DNA from 4 places in the Bradyrhizobium icense genome. Region 1 is predicted to be linked to each of the others. Evidence: predicted binding sites of a transcription regulator. Region 1 holds the regulator's gene; each other region holds the start of a gene.
The links. Region 1 encodes PhoB, which activates phosphate uptake and scavenging genes when phosphate is short. Its sites were predicted from a motif close to TGTCATNNANCTGTCAT; they were not measured.
Positions count from the first base shown of each region.

Region 2: a site for PhoB is predicted at 2,566-2,582, ahead of phnF (phosphonate metabolism transcriptional regulator PhnF). Genes of this name have one in related genera too.
Region 3: a site for PhoB is predicted at 3,462-3,478, ahead of LMTR13_RS32705 (esterase-like activity of phytase family protein). Genes of this name have one in related genera too.
Region 4: a site for PhoB is predicted at 3,633-3,649, ahead of LMTR13_RS22295 (RNA degradosome polyphosphate kinase). Genes of this name have one in related genera too.

Region 1 is NZ_CP016428.1:7,816,773-7,821,725, forward strand. Features, by position in the region: gene LMTR13_RS36235 (GcrA family cell cycle regulator) at 205-714, shown strand; gene phoB (phosphate regulon transcriptional regulator PhoB) at 908-1,612, opposite strand; gene phoU (phosphate signaling complex protein PhoU) at 1,724-2,440, opposite strand; gene pstB (phosphate ABC transporter ATP-binding protein PstB) at 2,452-3,273, opposite strand; gene pstA (phosphate ABC transporter permease PstA) at 3,270-4,115, opposite strand; gene pstC (phosphate ABC transporter permease subunit PstC) at 4,117-4,953, opposite strand, start outside.
Region 2 is NZ_CP016428.1:2,884,985-2,889,937, forward strand. Features, by position in the region: gene phnE (phosphonate ABC transporter, permease protein PhnE) at 1-854, shown strand, start outside; gene phnE (phosphonate ABC transporter, permease protein PhnE) at 851-1,705, shown strand; gene phnF (phosphonate metabolism transcriptional regulator PhnF) at 1,812-2,537, opposite strand; gene phnG (phosphonate C-P lyase system protein PhnG) at 2,642-3,103, shown strand; gene phnH (phosphonate C-P lyase system protein PhnH) at 3,108-3,716, shown strand; gene LMTR13_RS13510 (carbon-phosphorus lyase complex subunit) at 3,720-4,823, shown strand; gene LMTR13_RS13515 (alpha-D-ribose 1-methylphosphonate 5-phosphate C-P-lyase PhnJ) at 4,820-4,953, shown strand, end outside.
Region 3 is NZ_CP016428.1:7,060,359-7,065,311, reverse strand. Features, by position in the region: gene LMTR13_RS32715 (DUF763 domain-containing protein) at 46-1,284, opposite strand; gene LMTR13_RS32710 (alpha-ketoglutarate-dependent dioxygenase AlkB) at 1,341-1,916, opposite strand; gene LMTR13_RS32705 (esterase-like activity of phytase family protein) at 2,063-3,415, opposite strand; gene LMTR13_RS32700 (heme ABC transporter ATP-binding protein) at 3,524-4,327, opposite strand; gene LMTR13_RS32695 (FecCD family ABC transporter permease) at 4,324-4,953, opposite strand, start outside.
Region 4 is NZ_CP016428.1:4,709,581-4,714,533, reverse strand. Features, by position in the region: gene ppx (exopolyphosphatase) at 1-1,350, opposite strand, end outside; gene LMTR13_RS22295 (RNA degradosome polyphosphate kinase) at 1,363-3,561, opposite strand; gene LMTR13_RS22290 (P-loop NTPase family protein) at 3,705-4,382, opposite strand; gene LMTR13_RS22285 (CDP-alcohol phosphatidyltransferase family protein) at 4,482-4,953, opposite strand, start outside.

The DNA.
Region 1 (4,953 bases):
CATATTGTAGCGTTTGGGCTGTCGGGTACGACATCTCGTGCGGCAGTTTCTGATCCCTTAGAGTCCTTTTGTGCAGGCGTAAACGTTCGGCGCGGTTAGCGCGTCCGGCGAGGGCTAAGGGATTCTGACCGCAGGGATTTTTAAGACGAATGACTCGCCAGCGCTGCCCCCGATTGGCCGGCGCGATGCGAAGGGAAGATTACGATGACCGTTTTGACCTGGTCCGACGATCGCGTCGAACAGCTTAAGAAGCTCTGGGAAGCCGGATTGTCGGCGAGCCAGATCGCCGCGGAACTCGGGAATGTGACGCGAAACGCAGTGATCGGCAAAGTTCACCGGCTGGGCCTGTCCGGCCGCGCCAAGAGCCCCTCCTCGGCCGCCCCGCGGCAGCGCAAGGCACGTCCCGCCCAGCCGATGATGCGGGTAGCGCGCCCGGTCTCGCGCGGCAACACCGCGCTGGCGCACGCCTTCGAAGTCGAGATGGAGCCGGATCCGATCGCCTTCGACAACGTGGTGCCGATGAGCCAGCGGCTGTCGCTGCTCGAACTCAACGAGGCCACCTGTCACTGGCCGGTCGGCGATCCCTCGAGTCCGGAATTCTTCTTCTGCGGCGGCAAGGCGCTCACAGGCCTGCCCTATTGCGCCCACCACTCGCGTATCGCCTACCAGCCCGCCGCCGATCGGCGAAGGCAGCAGCCGAAGCAGACGAGGTAAGGGGCGCGCCGTTATCTCAACGATGTCGTCCCTGCGAACGCCGGGACCTATAACCACAGGCGCACGTGGTTATGCCTCGCTGAAGCTCCAGCGCATTTCAACAATCGAGATTGGTGTTTACGAGTCCCCGCGTTTCGCGGGGACGACGGCTGGGTTCGCCGAGGCTGAGTTCGCCGAGATTGCAGCGGAGCAGCTACGGCTCCACCTTCGCAAACCGGTCATCCAGCGCGTAGCCTGCGCCGCGAACGGTGCGGATCGGGTCCTGCTCGCGGCCGGGGTTGAGCAGTTTGCGCAGGCGGCCGATGTGGACGTCGACGGTGCGCTCGTCGATATAGATGTCGCGGCCCCAGACGCTGTCGAGCAACTGCTCGCGGCTGAAGACGCGGCCGGGATGCTCAAGAAAAAATTCCAGCAGGCGATACTCGGTCGGGCCGAGATCGATCTGGCGGCCGGAGCGAGCGACGCGACGCTTTTCGCGGTCGAGTTCGATGTCGCCATAGGTCAGCACGGTGGCGAGCCGCTCGGGGCTGGCCCGGCGCAGCAGGCCCTTCACGCGCGCCAAAAGTTCCGGCACCGAGAACGGCTTGACGATGTAATCGTCGGCGCCGGTCGCAAGCCCCCGCACGCGCTCACTCTCCTCGCCGCGCGCGGTCAGCATGATGATCGGCAATTGCTTGGTTTCGGGGCGCGCCCTTAAGCGGCGGCACAGTTCGATGCCGGAGAGCCCCGGCAGCATCCAGTCGAGCACGACAAGATCGGGCACGCGCTCCTTCAGCCGCGTATCCGCATCGTCGCCGCGGCCGACGGTTTCGACCTCATAGCCTTCTGCGTCGAGGTTGTAGCGCAACAGCGTGGTGAGCGCTTCCTCATCCTCGACCACCATAATGCGCGCGCTCATCCTGCTCTTGCCTCTCTTGTTTGACGTGTTCTCTGCGCAGATAAGTCTACGCAATCTGCGTAAACTTGATTGCTATGCGAACCGGTTTCCACTTCGCTTGAAAACGCTTTGTCAGGTATTGGGTACGGTCGTGGCAAACGTCGTCATGTCGCCCTTCGGGCGCTTGTCGAGCATCTGCTGTCCCTCGATCATGTAGAACACGGTTTCGGCGATGTTGGTGGCGTGATCGCCGATCCGCTCGATATTCTTGGCGCAGAACATCAAGTGGATGCAGAACGAGATGTTACGCGGATCTTCCATCATGTAGGTCAGGAGTTCGCGGAACAGCGAGGTGCAGATGGCATCGACTTCCTCGTCGCCTTTCCACACCGCCATCGCCGCCGGCAGATCGTGCGCCGCATAGGCGTCCAGCACCGACTTGACCTGCGACTGCACCAGATCGGTCATGTGTTCCAGGCCGCGCATCAACTTCAGCGGCTGGAAATCGTTCTCCAGCGCGGCGACGCGCTTGCCCATGTTCTTGGCGAGGTCGCCGATCCGCTCCAGATCGGTGGCGACCCGCATCGCGCCGACGATTTCGCGCAAATCGATCGCCATCGGCTGGCGGCGGGCGATGGTCAGCACCGCGCGCTCCTCGATCAGATGCTGCAGGCGGTCGATCTCGACGTCGGTAGCGACGACGCGCTTACCGAGCTCAACGTCGCGGCGAACCAGCGCGTCGACGGATTCGGTGATCATGCGCTCAGCCAGGCCGCCCATCTCGGCGACCAGACGGGTGAGTTCCTGAAGATCGCTGTCAAACGCCTTGGCGGTATGTTCGGATGCCATGTGTCGTCTCCTCAACCGAACCGGCCGGTGATGTAGTCCTGGGTACGTCGATCGCGCGGCGAGGTGAAGATCTTGTTGGTATCGTCAAATTCGACCAGCTCGCCCAGATACATGAAAGCGGTCTTGTCGGATACGCGCGCCGCCTGCTGCATGTTATGGGTGACGATGGCGATGGTGTAGTCCTCCGATAGCTCCTGGATCAGCTCCTCGATCTTGGCGGTCGAGATCGGGTCGAGCGCCGAGCAGGGTTCGTCGAACAGGATCACCTCAGGCCTGACCGCAACGGTGCGCGCGATGCAGAGCCGCTGCTGCTGGCCGCCGGAGAGCGAGAGGCCGGAAGCGTTGAGCTTGTCCTTGACCTCGTTCCACAGCGCGCCGCCGCGCAACGCCTTCTCGACCCGGCCGTCCATCTCGGACCTCGATATCTTCTCGTAGAGGCGGATGCCGAAGGCAATGTTCTCATAGATCGTCATCGGGAACGGCGTCGGTTTCTGGAACACCATGCCAACGCGGGCCCGCAGCAGATTGAGATCGAGCTTGGGGTCGAGGATGTTGGTCTGGTCCAGCAAGAGCTGACCGGTCGCGCGCTGACCCGGATAGAGATCGTACATCCGGTTGAATATCCGCAGCAATGTGGATTTGCCACAGCCGGACGGGCCGATAAAGGCGGTGACGCGATGCGTGCCGAGCGTCAGGTTGATGTTCTTCAGCGCGTGGTGTTCGCCATAGTAGAAGTTCAGTCCACGGGCAGTCACCTTTGGTGCGGCCTCGGGCAGTGGCGTCTGGGGAATAGGCCCGCTCGCGTTACTCACGGATACGGAGATGTCGGTCATTTGGATTTCCTCTCGGCGCCAAGGATGCGCGCGCCAATATTCAGGGCCAACACGGTGAGCGTGATCAGAAGCGCCCCGCTCCAGGCGAGCTGCTTCCAGTAGACATAGGGGCTCTGGACGAAGTTGTTGATGGTGACCGGCAGGTTCGCCATCGTCTTGGTCAGGTCCAGGCTGAAGAACTGATTTGAGAGCGCGGTGAACAACAGCGGCGCGGTTTCACCGGCGACGCGGGCGGTGGCGAGCAAGACGCCGGTGATCAGGCCGGCGCGCGCGGCGCGGTAGGCGATCCGCCGGATCACCAGCGAGCGCGGCAGGCCGAGCGCGGACGCCGCCTCGCGCAGCGGATTGGGCACCAGTCCCAGCATGTCCTCGGTGGTGCGCACCACCACGGGGATCACGATCACGGCCAGCGCCAGGCAGCCGGCAAAGGCCGAGAAGCCGCCCATCGGCACCACGATGGCGCCGTAGATGAACAGACCGATGATGATCGACGGCGCGCTCAAGAGGATGTCATTGATGAAGCGGATCACCGAAGTGAGCTTGTCGTGCTTGCCGTACTCGGCGAGATAGGTTCCCGCGAACAGGCCGAGCGGCGCGCCGATGCCGACCCCGATCACGGTCATGATGATCGAGCCGATGATGGCGTTACGCAGGCCGCCGTCGGTCGATCCCGGCGGCGGCGTGTCCTGCGCGAAGACAGCGAGATTGAGGCCGGCAAGGCCGTTGTAGAACAGCGTGAACAGGATCAGCGCCAGCCAGGTCACGCCGAACAGCGCCGCGGCGAGACACAGCATCCGGATGATGACGTCGTTGCGGCGGCGCGATGCGTAGATCGGGTTCATCTCAGTTCCCCGCTTTCTTTTCCAGCCGCATCAGCATCAACCGCGCGGCCGCGAGCACGCAGAAGGTCAGCACGAACAGCAGCAGCCCGAGCAGGATCAGGCCCGACTGGTGTAACCCGTCGCTCTCGGCGAATTCGGAGGCGATCGCGGCCGAGATCGTGGTGCCCGGCGCGAAGATCGAGGACTGGATCTTGAACGAATTGCCGATGATGAAGGTCACCGCCATGGTCTCGCCGAGCGCACGGCCGAGCGCCAGCATGATGCCGCCGATTACGCCGACGCGCGTATAGGGAATGACGACGTTGCGGACGACTTCCCAGGTGGTGCAGCCGACGCCGTAAGCCGCCTCCTTCAAGACCGGCGGCACCGTCTTGAAGACGTCGACCGAGATCGCGGTGATGAAGGGCAGCACCATGATGGCGAGGATCAGCGAGGCGTTGAACAGGCTGAGATAGGACGGCGGACCTGCGAAGATCGTGCCCAACACGGGGACGCCGTCGAACAGGTTGATCATGAACGGCTGGAAGGTATTCGCCAGGAACGGGCCCAGCACGAAGAAGCCCCACATGCCGTAGATGATCGACGGGATTCCGGCGAGCAGTTCGATTGCAAGGCCGATGGGACGGCGCAGCCAGAGCGGGCAGATCTCGGTGAGGAACACCGCGATGCCGAGCCCGACCGGAATGGCGATCGCCATGGCGATCACGGAGGTGATCAGCGTGCCGTAGACCGGGCCGAGCGCGCCCAGTACCGGCGGGTCGGCCGACGGTGCCCAGCGCTGCGTCCAGAGGAAGGCCGCGCCATATTCCTGGATCGCCGGCCAGGCGCCGATGATCAG
Region 2 (4,953 bases), 3.4 Mb from region 1:
GGCTGCGCGAACTGGCCGATCGCTATGCGGCTGCAGTTGCCGCGAAGCGACGGCGTATATGGCTGGGTTCGGCGATCCTGATCGCTGCGGCGCTTGCCGCCGGCTGGATGGGCGACGTCGACCTTTGGAAGTTTGCCGAGAATTTCTGGCGGTTCCCGGCCTATTTCGCCAGCATAGCTCCCACGTTTTCGTTTTCGTCTGCATGGAACGATCTCTCGGAATGGCTTTGGGGCCTGCCTCGCTGGACGCTGCTTCTCGGGGACACCCTGCTGATTGCGTACATGGGAACCCTTTCGGGAGCTATATGCGGATTCGTTCTCTGCTTCTTGGCTTCGGCCAATCTCGTCAGGTCGCGCGCGATCGTTTTCGTCACGCGGCGCGTTCTCGAATTTTGCCGGACCGTGCCGGAGATCGTCTTTGCCCTGGTTTTTGTGCTGGCATTCGGCCTGGGACCGCTTCCGGGCGTGCTCGCGATAGCGATCCATACCACGGGCGCGCTTGGCAAGCAGTTCGCCGAGGTTGTCGAGAATATCGATAACAAGCCGATCGAGGGGGTGGCGGCGAGCGGAGGAAGCTGGATTCAGATTGTCCGGTTCGGCGCGGTGCCTCAGGTTCTTTCGAATTTCGTAAGCTATGCTCTGTTGAGATTCGAGATCAACGTGCGCGGCGCGGCGGTGATGGGCTTCGTCGGCGCCGGCGGGATCGGGCAGGACTTGATCGAGGCCGTGCGCAAGTTTTACTACAGCGATGTCAGCGCCATCCTTTTGCTCATCGTCGTCACCGTCATGCTGATCGATTTTGTCACGGAGCGCGTACGTCATCGCCTCCTTGGGCTGGAGGGCGCGGGCACGTGATTTCCTTCAGTTCTGAAAACCAGGCCGCAATCGTTGAACGCTATCCGGAGGTTTTCCGCCCGGATTGGTGGAACAGGGGAAAGATCGCACTGAGCCTCGGCGGGGCAGTTATACTTTTTCTGTTCGGGATTGCCCAGCTAGACATTCCGTTTGACCGGCTTTCTGACGGAATGGCCAGACTAGGCGGATTCCTTCGGCTTATGCTGCCGCCCGATCCTGGTTCATGGGCGGAGGCATTGAAGTATTTGAATGCGCTCGGCGAGACGGTGTCGATCGCATTTCTCGGTACGCTGGGCGGAGCACTACTGGCATTGCCAGTGGCCCTGCTGGCCGCGCGCAATGTGGTTGCGAACCGGATCGTCCACTTTTTCACACGCCGTAGCCTCGACACCATCCGCGGTGTCGATATCTTGATCTGGGCGCTCATCTGGGTCGGCGTCGTGGGATTGGGTCCGTTTGCAGGTATCCTTGCGGTCATCTGCAGCGATTTCGGGACGTTTGGAAAGCTCTTTTCAGAGGCCATCGAGACTGCGGACAAGAACCCCGCTGAAGGAGTCCAGTCGGCGGGCGGCAGCCATTTTCATGCAGTTCGGTTTGGACTGATGCCGCAGGTCTTTCCGATTCTGCTGAGCCAAGTGCTTTACTATTTCGAATCGAATACGCGATCGGCGACGATTATCGGAATCGTCGGGGCCGGCGGAATCGGCCTTCAGCTTGCCGAACAGATCCGGGTGCTGGAATGGCAAAAGGTATCGTTTCTGATTCTGCTAATCCTCATCGCGGTTTCCGCAATTGACTGGATTTCGGGCAAACTCCGCTTCGCGATCATTGGACAGCGCGCGGTCGCGTGATGCTTCTGTCGGATGGGCAAAGGCGCGCCAGCGACGTGCCCGCCATCTAGTCTAGTGCACGTCACTGAATGGTGGGCACGCTATCGCTTTGCCCATCCTACAAGCATCAACTGTTCTCTATCAAAAACTCGACGCGCTCCGCGGCAAAGCGCGATCGCTTGGTGACGAGCGGCTTGTCGCCGGTGTCGACATCGGTACTGTCAACCACGAGCACGGGACGGCCGAGCGCGAGATCGAGTCGTGCGGCGTCGGTGGCGTCCACGATGCCGGCGGTGACGCGGGTCGAGGCGCGGCGGTAATCGCGGACGCCGTAATGCGCCAGCAGTTTGGTCATTGAGCGCGCGTTGGCGAAGACCGCTCCGGCGTCCGGGAAGCGATCGGCAGAAAGCCAACTGGTGCTGACGCAGATCGGCGTGCGGTCAGCGAGCCGCACCGATTCGATCCGGATCAGGGGCGCGCCGGTCTTCAGTCCGAGCTCACGGGCCAGCTCGCGCGTCGCGGGCTCTTCGGAGGTATCGATCAATTGGCCGCGCGGCTCGCGGCCGCCGGCGCCGACGATTTCGGAAAATCGCGTCCGCGAGCGCAAGGGATAGGCGAGGCGCTGCGCCTCGACATAGGTGCCGCTGCCGCGTTCGGCACGCACCAGGCCGCGTTCGGCAAGCGCAGCCAGTGCGCGCCGCACGGTGTGGCGGTTGACCCGATAGGTATCGGCGATCTCGATCTCGCCCGGCAGCTTTTCGCCCGCGGCAAAGCGGCCGTCGGCAATGCCGCGCTCGATGCCGTCGGCGACCTGCCGCCATAAGGCGACGCCGGAACTCTCCTGCAGGCTCATGGCGTGGTGGTACCAGAAATTATCCGTTTGTCACGAAACAGTCATGGCGCTCCGCTATCAAGTTGTCTATTATCATAGACAACTTGATTTAGGCAAGGTTGCTCATGGGTTTGTCCGGACGGAACGGCAGAGAGGCGCAGCGCAAGGCGGCGATGGCGGTGCTGGCGCATTCCGGGGCTGGCGACATTGCGGGCCATCTCGCGGCGATCGCGGTACCCGCACACGAGAACCTGCGCGAGCCCGAGAACGGCCTCGTGATGCTGCGCGGCCGGATCGGCGGCGACGGCGCACCGTTCAATCTCGGCGAGGCCACGGTGTCGCGCGCGGCGGTGCGTCTTGCGACCGGCGAGATCGGCTTCGGCTACGTGCTCGGCCGCGACAGGCAGAAGGCGCAGATGATAGCGCTGTGCGATGCCATGGTGCAGTCGACGGAGCTTTCGGGTGAGGTCGAGACCAGGGTGATCGCGCCGTTACGCGAGGCCATGATCGCCGATCGCAGCCGCAAGGCGGCCGAGGCGGCGGCGACGCGGGTCGATTTCTATACCATGGTGCGCGGCGAGGGGTGATGCGATGACGACGGTTGCAGAATTGCCCGCGGGCTTTGCCGACAAGGTGCTGTCGGCGCAGTCGACCTTCCGCTCCGTGATGGACGCGATGGCGCGTCCCGGCAACGCGCAACGGGTCACGGCAGCTGTCGGCGCGCCCGCCGGCATGATGGGCGGCGCGGCGGCGATCGCGCTGACGCTGTTCGATCACGACACGCCGATCTGGCTCGATGCCGCGATGTCGGCCACGCCTGATGTGGCGAAGTGGCTCAAGTTCCATACCAGTGCGCCGGTGATCGCGGATTCCTCGATCGCCAGCTTCGCCCTCGTCGGCGACGCCAAGAGCCTGCCGACGCTCGATCGCTTCGCGTTCGGCAGCAACGAATATCCTGACAGGTCGACGACGCTGATCCTGCAGGTCGAGAGCCTGACGCAGGGTCCTACATTCGAGGTGAAGGGGCCGGGCATCGACGGTACAACGCTGCTGCAGGCGATGCTCCAGCCGCGCGACCTTTTTCAGCGGCTCGCCATCAATGAAACCCTGTTCCCGCGCGGCATCGATGTCGTGCTGGTCCATGACGACTTGATTGTCGCGATTCCCCGAACCACGCGGCTGGTCGCAAGCGGAGCGTAGTCCATGTATGTAGCCGTCAAAGGAGGCGAACGCGCCATTGAGAACGCCCACCGCCTGCTGGCGCATGAGCGGCGTGGCGACCGTGATGTGCCCGAACTCTCGTTGGCGCAAATTGCCGAGCAACTCTCGCTCGGCGTCGACCGCGTCATGACGGAAGGCTCGCTCTACGACCGCGAGCTGGCGGCACTCGCGATCAAGCAGGCGCGCGGCGACCTGATCGAGGCGATCTTCCTGGTCCGTGCCTTCCGTGCCACGCTGCCCCGTTTTGGCGCGACCGAGCCGGTCGACACCGGCGAGATGCAGGTGCGGCGGCGCATCTCTTCGACCTTCAAGGACATTCCGGGTGGTCAGATCCTGGGGCCGACTTTCGATTATACCCATCGCTTGCTGGACCCGCAGCTTGCGGACGGCTTTGTGCCGGAGCAGCCGGCGACGTCGGAGGCAACGCAGGCGGCAACGCCACGCGTCACCGACATTCTCGGTCGCGATGGCCTGATCGAACCGTCGCCGGCGGCAGATGCTGCTGCGCCGGTCGGCGATCTCACGCGCGAGCCGCTCAGCTTTCCGGCCGACCGCGATCTGCGGCTGCAGAATCTTGCGCGTGCCGACGAGGGATTCCTGCTTGCGCTCGGCTATTCCTCACAGCGCGGCTATGGCCGTACCCATCCCTTTGCCGGCGAAATCCGTTTCGGCGAGGTAGAGGTGGAATTCTTCGCCGAGGATGCGGGCTTTGCCGTCCCGCTCGGCTCGATCGAGCTGACCGAGTGCCAGATGGTCAACCAGTTCAAGGGATCGGCGACGGAGGCGCCGTGTTTTACGCGCGGTTATGGCCTGGCCTTCGGACAAAGCGAGCGCAAGACCATGTCGATGGCGCTGGTCGACCGCAGCCTGCGCGCCCGCGAGCTGGGCGAGGAAGTGATCGCGCCGGCCCAGGACGAGGAGTTCGTGATGTCGCATTCCGATAATGTGCAGGCGACCGGCTTCGTCGAGCATCTCAAGCTGCCGCATTACGTCGACTTTCAGTCCGAGCTCGGTCTGTTGCGCAAGCTGCGCAAGGAGTTCGCCGAGGCCAGTGAGGCGCCGGACATGCAGGAGGCCGCGGAATGAACGCGCCAGCTTACAATTTCGGCTATCTCGACGAACAGACAAAGCGGATGATCCGCCGCGCGATCCTGAAGGCGATCGCGATTCCCGGCTATCAAGTGCCGTTCGCGAGCCGCGAGATGCCGATGCCCTA
Region 3 (4,953 bases), 760 kb from region 1:
TCTCCCCGCGAAGGGCGGGGAGAGGGAGGGACTTGGCACCCGTGCTCATTTGCCCTTGACCGCCTTCAACTCCGCTTCCCATCCAAACACCGAACGTCCGCCGAGCTGCGGCGACGCCGCGCGTTCACCGGCGATGAACGCGTCGAGCGACGGCCCGGCCGCAGAACGTTCGAGCCGGCGCGACTGGTCGTCCAGGCGCTTCAACGCCTGCATTTCCTCGTCGCGGCCGAGTTTCGCGTTCTGCACCGCCGACTTCAGGACGCGAATGGTTTCGTCATAGACCTTGATCGGGACGGGATAGGGATGGCGGTCCTTGCCGCCATGTGCCAGCGAGAAGCGCGCGGGATCGGTGAAGCGATAGGGTGCGCCATGGACGACCTCCGCGACCATCGCCAGTGAGCGCACGGTGCGCAGGCCGACGCCCGGCGTTAGCAGCAATTCCGGAAAATCAACCGGCCCGCGCTCGGCGGCGGCGGCAAGCGTGCCGTGCAGCCGCCGGCTGAACACGTCGCTTGACCTGACATCGTGATGTGCCGGCATCACCAGATGCGGCAGCAAGGCTTGGGCCGGCTCCTTGCGTTCGATAACCGCCAGTTCATTGACGATGCGATCCGGCCCCATCTCGCTCAGCAACTCGAGCTGCGCCGAGCGCGATGACGCCGCCCGCCGGTCGGTGAGATTGACGATCTCGCCCTGTGCCGGACCGTCGATCGCGCTATGTGGTTGGTCGACGAAGCTTTCGAGCTGCTCGGAATGCCAATGGTAACGCCGCGCCTGCCGCTTGTCGCCGTTCATGCCCTGCTGCACGACCGTCCATTTGCCATCGTCGGTAACGAAGAAGCCGTGAAGATAGAGGTCGAAGCCGTCTTGCACGGCGGCGCTGTCGACCTTGGCGACGAGACGACTGGCGCGAACCAACCGGGGCGCGTCGAAGCCGGTGCGTTCGCCGAGCAAGCGAAGCTCGTCGGGCGTCTTTCGAGAGTGCTGGCCACGGCCGCCGCAGACATGAATCCCAAGCTCACGCTCCAGCGGCTTGAGCCCGCGCTTTAGCGCGCCGATGACGCTGGTCGTGATGCCGGATGAATGCCAGTCCATGCCCATTACAGCGCCGAACGACTGAAACCAGAACGGGTGCGACAGCCGACTTAAGAATTCGTCGCGGCCGTAATGGTGCACGATCGCCTGAGTGATGATCGCGCCGAGCGAGGACATGCGTACCCCGAGCCAAGCGGGTACGCGCCCGCCATGCAGAGGTAGATCGGCGCTGCCGGTACGTCTTGCCATCGCTTCCTGCGGTATCTGAATCGGCGGCCAGCTTATCAGACCGGGCAGCCGAGCCGTCAGGTCTTTCGGTCAGCCATCGTGCGGAACGTGATCGAATAGCGCTTCGCCTCGACGGCAGGAATGCTGTGTTCCCAGACCTCGCGGGCCTCGCCGGACATCATATAAAGCGAGCGCGGCTCGGCCTCGAGCGTGTAGCGCTGCCATTTTTCGCCCGCCGCCCGGCGAAACCGGAATTTGCAGGACGATCCGAGCGACAGGCCAAAGATCCTGCCGAAATGCGGCTTGTCGCGGTGCCAGCCAATGCCGACGCCGGTATCGTATTCGGTGCAGAGAACCTGCGCGATCTTGGTCGAGGGCTCGCCATAGGCCTCGATCTGCCCGATCAGCGGACCGAGCCAGCCAGGGATCGGCTCGGCCGGCTGCAGCCGCCGCAGCGTATAATCATATCGGAACCCGAACGATGCTACCCGGCGCTTGCCCTCGTAGGCGCCAAATTGGAACGGCTGCAATGGAAGCGCCGAGACGTGGTCAATCAGCTCGCGCTCAAGCGCGGGCTGGATGAATTCGGCAACGTATTGCAGGCCCGCCGGCGAGCCGGTTACCCGGGAAAAAAATGCGAGCTGCTCGGTCAAACCGACGTCCCCTGTGATGTCTGGAAGCATCAAATATGGGGACTGCGCGATTGGGATAAAGAGACGCTAGCAAATACGCGAGCAATCCCTCCCCCGCGGGCGGGAAGGGATTGCCAGAGTTCGTCCGCAATCAAGAACTTCGGCGCTCACTTCGCCTTCAAGAACTCGCCCACTTCCAGCAACACGAACTCGTTGTCGTCCGCCTTGTTGGGATCGCGGCTCGACGAGAATGGCAGATTGTTGTCGTTGCCGACGATGATGTGTGCCTCGTCGACGCGATCGACATTCTCTATGGTGAAGAACGGAAAGGTCAGCACGCCGTCATTGAGCGCCTTGCGCGCCTTCTTGTCGGGATCCCTGATCTTCATCAGGTCGATATAGGCGATCTTGCGCACCGGCTTGCCGACATTGGCGTCGGAGAGCTCGACCTTGTAGACGCGCTTGAATTTGGCGAGGTCCGCAAAACAGTTCTCGCCGCGCTGGCCGGCCGGGCAGGCCTTGTCGGCGGTGCCTTCGCCATTGTCACGCTCGATGATCAGGCCGTTTGAAGCGTCGATCATGTTGAAATCGCCGATGGCGTGGCCGTTCTGCTCGAACACGTAGTGCCAGTAGCGGCCGGTGAATTTTTCGGCTGCTACGTCGAATTCGAGGATCCGCGCGGCTTCCTTGCCGTCGACTTTTTCAAAGCCCTTCTTCTCGGCATCCCACAGCGGGCCCTCGAGCAGGCCGTAGAGGAACTTGCCGTCCTTCGAGCCGGCAAAACCTTCATAGCCCTTGGAACGGCGGAGGTTGACGGTGGTGTAGCTCGCGCCTGGCGCTGCCGGCGACTGCACCGACCAGTGATCGGGCGAGCGCACCGGCTTGCCGTCGGCGGTGGTTTCGAACACCGCGAGGACCTTGCCGGTCTTGTCGGCCTTCAGCACATAGGGCCCGAACTCGTCGCCGATCCAGAAGGTGTCGCCGATGATCTGAAAGCCCTCAGTATCGAAGTCGGCGCCGCTAAGATAGCGCTTGGCGGTGTCCTCATGCAGGATGCGGAACGGCACCTTCTTGTCGGGATCGTGCAGGAAGACGGTTTCCTGTCGTTCGATCTTGCCGGTCGACCAGTCGATCTTGTGCCGGTTGAGATAGAGCATCGAGTCGGCCGAGTTGTAGCGCGAGCCCATGCCGTTGTCGGTGAGCACCCAGAACGAGCCGTCCGGCATCACCTTGATGCCGGAATGACCCTGCAACGGCTGGCCCTTGAACGGTAGCGACACGCCGGTCGGGCGTTCGTAGGACTTGCCCATCACGGTGCCGACAGCATCCATGCGGCGGCCGGTGGTGTATTTGCCTGATGTCTTGAGATCGGCAGGCGCGTCAGTGGGCGCGTCGATAAAGGTCTGCGCCGGCAGCACGGCGTGGCCCTTCAGCGTGGCGGGAAACTCGCCTTCACCCTGGGCGAAGGCGGCGCCGGCCAGAAAGACTGACGCGATAGAGCAGAGCAACGACACGCGCATGGCGGATCTCCATATGATGACGATGCGCCTGTCTTGCGTAGCGGCTGTTACAGTTGACTGACAGTTCCGTGAAGAACCTGTAACGCCGTTGGATAAGCGGCTGCGGCGTTATGCCGGCGCGCCGGCGGGCCGCATGGTTTGCGGCAGCAGGAACGGCACGCCCTGCTCGGTGTAGTCGATTCTGACGTCGACCTCAAAGATCCGGCGGATGGTTTCCGTAGTGATCGCGTCTGTGCGGCCGCCGTCGACGGCAAGCCGGCCGCGATGCAAGAGCACGATGCGGTCGGCGAAGCGCATGGCGAGATTGAGGTCGTGCAGCACGGCGATGACAGCGGTGCCGTTCTGCGCGCGCCGCTTCGCCGTTTCCACCAGGTCGATCTGGTGGCGCATGTCGAGGCTCGAGGTCGGCTCGTCCAGCAGCAGAAGGCCGGGTCCATGCTGCGCCTCGCCGCGGGCGAGCTGCACCAGCACGCGGGCGAAATGCGCGCGCTGCTGTTCGCCGCCGGAAAGCGTCGGCAATTGCCGCTGGCTGAAATGCGCCAGATCGACCTCAGTGAGCGCCGCATCGACCAGCCGCTGCGCGGCGGCGCGGCCGGCATCGCCCGCACCCATATGGACGATCTCCTCGACCGTGAACGGGAAGGTGACGTTGACATGCTGCGACAGCATCGCGCGGTGATGCGCGAGGAGCCGCGGCGCATAGAGGTGGATGTCGCGCTGCTTCAGCCTGATCTGGCCGCGCGTCGGGCGGAGATCGCCTGATAGCATCCGCAGCAGCGTCGATTTGCCGGCGCCGTTGGGGCCGACGATCGCGACCATCTCACCGGGCGCGACACAAAGATCAATGCCATCGACCAGCGTGGCGCCGCCAATGACCATCGAAACCGACTGCGCTTCAAGAATGGCGGTCATAGCGAAACCAGCCCGCGCTGGCGGAGCAGCATCCCTAAAAAGAACGGTGCGCCGATTGCCGCCGTCAGGATGCCGATCGGCATTTCCGCGGGCGCGACGATGGTGCGGGCCAGCGTATCCGCCCCCACCAGCAGCACCGCGCCCAGCAACATGGAAGCGGGCAGCAGCAACCGGTGCGCCGGCCCGATCACCAGCCGCAACAGATGCGGCACCACGATGCCGATGAATCCGACGATGCCACAGACCGAGACCGCCACGCCCGTCATCGCCGACACCAGCACGATCGAAATCCGCTTCAGCCGTTCGACGTCGACGCCGCTATGGAACGCCTCGGCCTCGCCGAGCACCAGCACATCGAGTCCACGCGCGATCGAGAGGCAGGCGATCGCGGCGCACCCCAGCACCGGCGCAAGCGTGGCGAGCTTGGGCCAGGTCGCGCCGCTCAGCGAGCCCAATAGCCAGAACGTGATGTCGCGCAACTGGCGATCGTCCGCGATGAACACGAGGAGTCCGATACCGGCATTGGCGATGGCGGCGATTGCAATGCCTGCCAGCAGAAAAATCGCGATCGAGGTCCGTCCCGAGCGGCTTGCAATCGAATAAAGGATGACGGTGGTCGCGAGCGA
Region 4 (4,953 bases), 3.1 Mb from region 1:
GCCGGTGCGCGCCGCCGATATCAGGTGCGCGACCCGGAACGCCGCGCCAAGAAGGCGGGCGCGCTCATCCATTGCCGGCGGCACCAGTCCGCGGACGCGCTCCGGCGGCTCGTTCTCTTCGCTGAGACCTGCGTAGCGATAGAACACCGACAGCGCGACAAAGGCGCGGCCTTGATGGCTGATCGAACCGAAATTGCCGTTGGTGATCAGGCTCAGCGTTTCCTCGCCGCGGTGGTCGGGATGCACCCGCCAGCCGATATCGGAAAGCAGGCAGGCAGCGTGGCGCAGGCGGCGGTCTTCCTCGGTCTCGCGCAGCTTTACCACCCGCGCCAGACGATCGGTCCAGGCAACAAGCTCTTCGGCGTGGCGCGCGGAACGTGACAGGAGCCCGTTCAGGGTTTGGGCGGCGCAAATAAAACCGTCCCTGGCGCGCTCCTGCGGCGGCAGCATCTCGTAGAGCAGGCCTTCGCGCACGCCGAAGGTCGAGAACACGATCGTCTTCGGCCGGCCGACGCGGATGATGTATTCGAGCACCAGCGCCGCATAGGTCAGGAGCGGACGCCGGGCGTCCGCAACCACTTCGATATCGGCGAGCATGTTGGCCGCGGCCAGCCGGCGCAGGCGGCGGGCGAAATCGAGCGCTTCGGCGGCAGGTATCGAATAGCCGTGCATCACGCGCAGCGGATAGCCGCTCTGGATGATGTGGATACGCGCGAGCGCGCGCCAGGTGCCGCCGACCGCATAGAAGGTGCGGCCATGGCCGGCCTTGAGCTGGGCGACGTCGGACAGATCGTCCCGAACGATGCGTTCGGCGCGCTTCAAGGATTTGTCCGAGAGATCCTGCAGGGCCAGGCTTCCGAGCGGCAGTGTGACACCGCTGTGGACACGGTTCTTCTGCACGTCGATCAGTTCGAGCGAACCGCCGCCGAGATCGCCGACGATGCCGTCGGGATTGTGGATGCCGGAGATGACGCCGAGCGCGGACAGTTTTGCTTCGCGTGGGCCGGACAGGATCTGAATCGGCGTGCCGCAGATGCGCTCCGCCTTGGCGATGAAGTCGGGACCGTTCTTGGCGTCCCGGCAGGCGGCGGTGGCGATAGCAAAGACGCGGCCTACCTGCTGGATGCGGCACAGCGCGCGAAATCGCCGTAGCGCCGTCAGCGCCTTGCCAACCGCGTCCTCGGCCAACAGGCCGGTGCTCTGCACCTCGCGGCCGAGCCCGCACAGCGCCTTCTCGTTGAAGATGGTGACGAGGCTGCGCGCCATCGTCTCATAGACGACGAGACGAACAGAGTTCGAACCGATGTCGATGACGGCGACGCTGGAAGCGCGCTTGCGCGGCCGCTTCACAGCGGCGCTCCCTTATGACGATTGCTGACGCTCGGTACGGCGCGTGAGGCGGCGCGGCGAAGATTCCTTGAGAGACTTTCCACGTCCAGACAGGCTCGGATTCGTCATGAAATAGTTATGCAGGTTGAACGGCTCTTCGCCTTTCGCGGCCTTCATACGCGTTGACGACCCATCCGGCAACAATTGCCAGCTCTGCTCGGTATCCTTCAGGTTCGCGACCATGATCTGTTCGAGAACCTGCTGATGTACCGTGGGATTTTGCAATGGACAGAGCACTTCGACGCGCCGGTCGAGGTTTCGCGGCATCATGTCGGCAGACGAGATATACACAGCCGCCTTCGGGCCAGGCAGGCCTTGCCCCATGCCAAAGCAGTAGATTCGGCCGTGCTCCAGGAAGCGGCCGATAATCGATTTGACGCGGATGTTCTCGGAAAGTCCTGGAATGCCCGGCCGCAGGCAGCAGATGCCGCGCACCACCAGTTCGATCGACACACCGGCCTGCGAAGCCTCGTACAGGGCGTCGATGACATCAGGATCGACCAGCGAATTCATCTTCATCCAGATCGCTGCCGGCTTGCCGTGCCGGGCGTGATTGGACTCGCCTCTGATGTGTTCGACGATGCGCTTGCGCAATGTCAGCGGCGACACCGCCATCCGCTCGATGTCGCTCGGCTCTGCATAGCCGGTGATGTAGTTGAACACCCGCGCCGCGTCGCGGCCGATGATCGGGTCCGACGTGAAATAGGAGAGGTCCGTATAGATGCGCGCGGTGACCGGATGATAATTGCCGGTGCCGGTATGCACATAGGTGGTCAGGTTACCGCCCTCGCGTCGCACCACCATGGACAGCTTGGCGTGCGTCTTCAGTTCGAGAAAGCCGTACACGACCTGCACGCCGGCGCGTTCAAGGTCGCGCGCCCAGCGGATGTTGGCTTCCTCGTCGAACCGCGCCTTCAGCTCAATCAGCGCCGTCACCGACTTGCCGGCTTCCGCGGCCTCGGCCAGCGCGCGCACGATCGGTGAGTTGTTCGAGGTGCGGTAGAGCGTCTGCTTGATGGCGACGACATCGGGATCGCGCGCCGCCTGCTGCAGGAATTGCACGACGACGTCGAAGGATTCGTAAGGGTGATGGACGATCAGGTCCTTTTGCCGGATCGCCGCGAAGATGTCGCCGCCATGGTCGCGCACCCGCTCGGGATGGCGCGGCACATAGGGCGTGAATTCGAGGTCGGGCCGGTCGAGCCGTGTGAGCTGCGAGAGCTCGTTCATCGCCAGCACGCCGTCGACCAGGAACACCTCGTCGTCGGCGGCGGAAAGCGCCTGCTGCACGAAGGCGCGCAGCGCTTCCGGCATCTTGGCTTCCATTTCCAGCCGGATCACCGAACCGCGCCGCCGCCGCTTCAGCGCGGTTTCGAACAGGCGGACCAGATCTTCGGCCTCTTCCTCGATTTCGAGTTCGGAGTCCCTGATGATGCGGAAGGCGCCCTGGCCCTTGACGGTGTAGCCGGGGAACAGGCGGCCGATGAAGAGGCCGGTGGCCTGTTCCAGCGGAATCAGGTGGACCGCGCCGTCCTTGCCCGCGGGCATGCGGATGAAGCGGTCGATCTTGCCGGGCATGCGGATCAGCGCGTTCATCGCCTTGCCGTCAGACGTCCGCATCAATTGCAGGGCGATGGTGAAGCCGAGGCTCGGGATGAACGGGAAGGGATGCGCCGGATCGATCGCGAGCGGCGTCAAAAGCGGAAAGATGCTGTGGAGGAAATGATCCTCCAGCCAGCTTCGCTCCGCCTTGGTGAAGTCATGGCCGTCGATCAGTTTGATGCCGCTCTCCGACAATGTATTGCGGAGATCGCGCCAGATCGCCTGCTGGTCGGAGGCCAGTTCCGAGACCGTCCTGTTGATGAGGGCGAGCTGTTCGGCAGGGGTCAGGCCGTCGGGGCTGCGTTCGGCAATGCCTTCACGGACCTGCGCCTTGATGCCGGCGACGCGGACCATGAAGAACTCATCAAGGTTATTGGCTGAAATCGACAGGAACCGCACCCGTTCCAGCAACGGATGGCCCGGATTGACCGATTCCTCGAGCACCCGGCGGTTGAAATGCAGCCAAGACAGTTCCCGATTGATGAATCGCTCGGGGCTCGCGGCGATTGAGGGCGGAGCCTCGGCAATCGGCTCTTTTTCTTTTATTTCAACAGCTTGTACCAATTCCATAAGGCTTTGATCCATCGCGGGCAAGGCAGCCCGACTTTAAGCGAATGCGGCCTACAACATGTGATACGCCGATGACGTTTCAATGACATTGATGTTCCGCCCATCGCCGGCGTCAAGGCGGCAGGACGCAGCAGGACTGCCGATCAGCCGTTTCGCAGGAGTTCCGCGGCCAGCGCCCGGGTCACCGGCCGGCCGAGCCGCAACGCCTCGGTATCCAGGAGCTCGACCGCTTGGCGGGCGGCGGCATAGGAGCGCTCGATTCGGCTGGCGAGGTAGCTCACCACCGTCTCGTCGATGCTCAATTGGCGGTCTGCGCAGAATTTGATGATCAGGCTACGAAACAGCAAGTCATCCGGCGGCAATAGCGATACCACGGGTGCGGCGCGCAGCCGCGACCGGAGATCGCGCAGTTCGATCTCGAACGCCGCCGGTGCAACGCGCCCCGTGATCAATACGAAGGCCTCGTCCTCGCGCGCCAGGTTCAGGAGGTGAAACAAGGCGCGTTCGTCGAAATCGGCCGGCCTCAGGTCTTCGACCACCAGAGCGCCAGTGGCGAGTGCGCCGGGAACCGCAGCGGCGGTAAGCGCATGCGCCGAGATCGAGCGCGCGCCCGCCTGTTCGGCCCAGATCGCGGCTAGATGGCTCTTGCCGGAGCCCTCCGGCCCCGCCAGCAGCATGATGCGGTTCGGCCAGTCGGGCCAGCTTTCGATCAGCGAGAGCGCGGCTTCATTGGCCGGACCTTCGAGGAAATTGTCGCGGGTCAGGCTCTCCGCATGTGGCAGCGCAAAGGCAAGCTGACGAGGTTGAACGCGAACTGCCACGCAAATCTCCAGACCGGGATGCTGCGGCCTTCATAGCGTTTTCAAGCGAACTGAACACCGGTTCGCGCGAAGAAAAGCGCATCAAACTAAGAGCACGATCTAGCGCGCGTCGATCGTGCTCATGTGCCGCACCCACTCGACGAGATAGAGCGAGACGGAAACCAAAGTAAAGACCGTAACGAAACCCATCAGGATCACATCATAGGGCGCCGGGTTGAAGTTGAAGCCGAGCGACGCCAGCACCAGTGCCGCGAACGCCACCTGCGCCACCGTATTCAGCTTCGACACCATCAGGGGCTTCATCGGGATCGGCTTGCCGAACAGCCATGACACGATCACGGCCGTGACGATCATGATGTCACGCGACACCACGAGGATGACGAGCCAGCGCGGCACCGCGCCCCAGATACCAAGCGCCACGAAGATCGAAACCAGGAGCGCCTTGTCGGCAAGCGGGTCGAGCAGGGCGCCGAGCTCACTCGACATGTTGAAGCGCTTGGCGAGAAAGCCGTCGACAGCGTCACTGACGCCTGCGATCACGAAAATCGCGAAGGCGATCTCCATCTGGCTG